Regions from separate parts of the Brevundimonas sp. FV1ye7S genome, predicted to be linked through region 1. Evidence: predicted binding sites of a transcription regulator. Region 1 holds the regulator's gene; the other holds the start of a gene.

Region 1 (2,189 bases):
CTGCGCCATAGGGGTTGGCGCCCTGCGCGCCCGATCCCTTGGCCGCGACCACGACCATGGCCGGGCGGATGGTGCGGCCGAACAGTTCGAAGCCGGACTGCATGGTCTGGAGCACGGCGCCGCCCGGAACCGTGTCCGACGGCTGTTCGATCATGGCCTGGTGCAGATGGGGGTTGAAGGCCTCGCCGGCCGAGGGCGCGACGCGCTTGAGCCCATTGGTCTCGAACGCCTGCAGCAGGGCCTTCTGGGTCATTTCCAGACCGGTCACGAGGGCCACGGTCGGGCCGTCCGTGTCCTTGGGCGCCGCCATCAGGGCGCGTTCCAGATTGTCGGCCACGCCCAGCAGATCCTTGGCGAAGCGCTGGATGGCGAAGGCGCGGGCGTCGTTCTGCTGCGTCTCGGCGCGGCGCTTCAGGTTCTCCATCTCGGCGGCGACGCGCAGGGCGCGGTCCTTCCACTCGTCGCGCTCGGCGATGACGGCGTCCAGCGGCGCGAGATTGTCCGAGGGATCGGCGTCCAGGCCGTGTTCGGCGTTCACTTCCGCCATATCGGCGTCCAGTTCGTTGAAGTCGTCGTTAAGGGGCTTGTCGCTCACTTGTCGTTCCCGTCCAGCATCCGGCCCAGCACCCGGGCGGTATAGTCCACCAACGGGATGACACGGGCGTAGTTCAATCTTGCGGGGCCTATGACGCCGATGGCGCCCAGGACCCGCTGTCGGCCGCTCATATAGGGCGCCGCGATCACGGCGGAACCCGAAAGTGAAAACAACCGCGTTTCAGCGCCGATGAAAATCCGCACGCCTTGCGCCGCATCCACCCCGTCCAGCAGGCCGATCAGTTGTTCCTTCTGCTCCAGGTCGTCGAACAGGACCCGCACCCGCTCCAGATCCGCCAGCCCCTCGCCGTCCTGCAACAGATTGGCGCGGCCGCGCACGATCAGGGCGCGCTCCCGGTCCGGCCCGCCGGACCAGGCGGCGAATCCGTCCTCGACCAGTCGGGCGGCGGTCTGATCCAGTTCACGCCGCGCGATCTCCAGCTCCTGGGTCATCTCGCGCTTGGCGTCGGCGAAGGGCCGGCCGCGCAGGCGGGCGTTGAGGAAGTTGGAGGCCTCGACCAGGGTCGAGGGCGTGACCCCGGCCGCCAGGGTCATGATCCGGTTCTCGACCGTGCCGTCGTCGGCGACGATGACCGCCAGGGCCTGATCCCCGCCCAGGGCGACGAACTCGACATGTTTGACGCCAGACTCGCGCACCGGGCTGGACACCACGCCCGCGCCCCCCGCCAGGCCGGACAACAGGTTCGACGCCTCGTCCAGGGCGGATTCGAAATTCCGCCCCCGCCCGGCCAGCCGCCCGTCGATCTCGCGCCGCTCCTCCTTCGTCAGGTCGCCGATCTCCAGCAGGCCGTCGACGAACAGGCGCAGGCCCGCATGGGTCGGGATCCGTCCCGCCGACGTATGGGGCGAGGCCAGCAGACCGGCCAGGGTCAGGTCCTGCATCGTATTGCGGATCGAGGCCGGCGACAGGGCGATCCCGCCCAGCGACAGGGTGCGTGACCCGACCGGCTCGCCGGTCTCCAGATAGGATTCGACGATGCGGCGGAAGATGTCGCGGGCGCGCGCATCCAGCCCCGCCAGTCCGGCAAGAGCCATGCCCGGGGATTGGGCGCCGTCGAACGGCGGGGTTTTGGGGGCATACAGGCTCACGGTTTCAGGATAAGCACCGCGGCCTCGGCTTCCAAGGACTCATCTCATGCGCCATTCGCAACGCACCGACGACCAACTGCGTCCCGTGACCATCGAGACCGGCGTCAACCGCTATGCCGAGGGTTCGTGCCTGATCACCTTCGGCCATACGAAGGTTCTGGTGACGGCCTCGGTCGAGGAGAGCATTCCCGGCTGGATGCGCGGCAAGGGCCAGGGTTGGGTCACCGCCGAATACGGCATGTTGCCCCGCGCCACCCACACCCGCGGCCGCCGCGAGGCCGCCGCCGGCAAACAGACGGGCCGCACGCAGGAGATCCAGCGCCTGATCGGCCGCTCGCTCCGCGCCGTTGTCGATCTGAAGGCCCTGGGCGAACGTCAGGTTGTGCTGGACTGCGATGTCATCCAGGCCGACGGCGGCACCCGCACCGCCTCCATCACCGGCGCCTGGGTCGCCATGGCCTCGGCCCTCAACTATCTGCGCGACG
Region 2 (2,189 bases), 120 kb from region 1:
GGTAGCCGCGGTCGAACTGCATGCCTTCGACGACGTCCAGCTCGGTCTCGGCGGTCTTGGCCTCTTCAACCGTGATGACGCCTTCGTTGCCGACCTTGGCCATGGCCTTGGCGATCATTTCGCCGACTTCAGCGTCGCCGTTGGCCGAGATGGTGCCGACCTGGGCGATCTCGGAGTTGTTCTCGACCTTCTTGGCCGAGGCCTTGATGTCGGCGAGGACGGCGGTGACGGCCTTGTCGATGCCGCGCTTCAGATCCATCGGGTTCATGCCGGCGGCGACGGCCTTGAGGCCTTCCTGCACGATCGATTGCGCCAGGACGGTTGCAGTGGTGGTGCCGTCGCCCGCCTTGTCGTTCGTCTTCGAAGCGACTTCGCGGATCATCTGGGCGCCCATGTTCTCGAAGGCGTCTTCCAGCTCGATCTCTTTGGCGACCGACACGCCGTCCTTGGTCGAGCGCGGGGCGCCGAAGGACTTCTGGATCACGACGTTGCGGCCCTTGGGACCGAGCGTCACCTTGACGGCGTTGGCGAGCACGTTGACGCCGCGCAGCATCTTGTCGCGCGCGTCGGTGTTGAACTGTACGATTTTAGCGGCCATGCGGGCAGCTCCTTGAATGAGTGGTTAGTGACGAGTGGCGAGTGGCGAGTGAAGTGCAGAGTCGCGGGACAATGAGCCGGTATCGGCTCCTCTCGTCACTCGCCACTCGTCACTCGCCACTGGCGTTCTGAGCGTCAGCTCAGGACGCCGAGGACGTCCGACTCTTTCATGATGATCAGGTCGTCGCCGTCGATCTTCACTTCCGTGCCCGACCACTTGCCGAACAGGATGCGGTCGCCGGCCTTCAGCTCCAAGGCGTTGACCTTGCCGGATTCGTCACGAACGCCGGGGCCGACGGAGACGACTTCGCCTTCCTGCGGCTTTTCCTTGGCGGTGTCGGGGATGATGATCCCGCCCTTGGTCTTGGATTCTTCTTCAACGCGCTTGACCAGCACGCGGTCGCCGAGCGGACGAAACGCCATCGGTTCTCTCCTTGTGTTCCCCCGGACGGGGGCGACTTGAAAACGGTGGGCCAGCCTCCCTTTCGATCGCTGTTTTGGCAGCCGACCGGTGAGAGTGCTAACGCGATCGGGAGTTAGTCAGAGCAGGGGCCAGCGTCAAGCGGGGCGGCCGGGGGCGGTCTGCGAAACTTCCGCGACAAGTGAACCGAAAATGAATGGCGGGCTCCGAGGACGTTCAAGCGGGGGCTGGCAGAACCGTCTCGACGCTGGATGCATTTCCTTCCTCGGAAACGCGGACCCGGCCCGAAAATAAAAGGAGACGACCATGTCCAAGATGTTGAAGATCACCGCCGCCGTCGCCGCTCCTGTCGTCGCCATGGGCCTGATGGCCGCCCCGGCCTCGGCGCAATCCCGTGATCGCGACCGCGACGACACCGCCCGCAACGCCCTGATCGGTGCGGCCGTCGGGGGCCTGGCCGGCGCCATCTACGGCAACGGCGACGGTCGTTATATCGCCGGCGGCGCCTTGGGCGGCGCGGCCATCGGCGCCGTGGCCTCCTCCTCGAACCGGGGTTCGGGCTGCGAATATTATCGCGGCGGCCAGTGCTACCGGAACCAGGGCCACTGGGAGCGGGAACACGGCATCAACAGCCGGGATCCGCGCTGGGAGCAGCGCCGCGACTATCGCGACTATCGTCGGGACCAGCGTTATGACCGCCGGGATGACCGTCGCGACTACCGCTACGACCGCCGCTGGTAGGCGACGGATGGGATGAAGAAGGGGCGTCCTGAGGGGCGCCCTTTTTTGTTAAGCCGCGTCCTGCCGCGCGCCCCAGTGCGGGAAGGGATCCTCCAGCCTGGTCCAGCCCTTGGCCCCTCGCTCCATCTCGAACCGGGTCAGCAGGGCGGCGTCGAACATCGAGGTCAGCAGGTCGCGGTTCATGTCCTTGCCGATCAGGACGATTTCCTGACGGCGGTCGCCGTAGGGCTGGCGCCAGACCGCCTCGATCGCCTTCAGCCATTCGGGATTGTCGTCGGGCCAGCGCTCGCGCGGGGCCGAGGCCCACCACAGCCCGCCCCATTCGTGTTCCGTCACCGCCCCGGCCTGGCTCCAGGATCCGACATAGTCCATCCGGCTGGCCAGCCAGAAGAAGCCCTTGGAGCGCCAGACGCCGGGCCATTCGCGGTTG

What was found. The regulator HrcA, encoded in region 1, represses chaperone genes, less so after heat shock. The targets are predictions, from matches to a motif close to GTTAGCANTCNNNNNNNNNGANTGCTAAC.
Region 2: groES (co-chaperone GroES) is a predicted target of HrcA. The motif match lies at 1,094-1,122, and genes of this name have one in related genera.

What each region holds. Positions count from the first base shown of each region.
Region 1 is NZ_CM178726.1:79,703-81,891, forward strand. It holds gene grpE (nucleotide exchange factor GrpE) at 1-547, opposite strand, end outside; gene hrcA (heat-inducible transcriptional repressor HrcA) at 592-1,650, opposite strand; gene rph (ribonuclease PH) at 1,751-2,189, shown strand, end outside.
Region 2 is NZ_CM178726.1:3,366,844-3,369,032, reverse strand. It holds gene groL (chaperonin GroEL) at 1-598, opposite strand, end outside; gene groES (co-chaperone GroES) at 733-1,020, opposite strand; gene ACW18C_RS16420 (hypothetical protein) at 1,325-1,759, shown strand; gene zigA (zinc metallochaperone GTPase ZigA) at 1,808-2,189, opposite strand, start outside.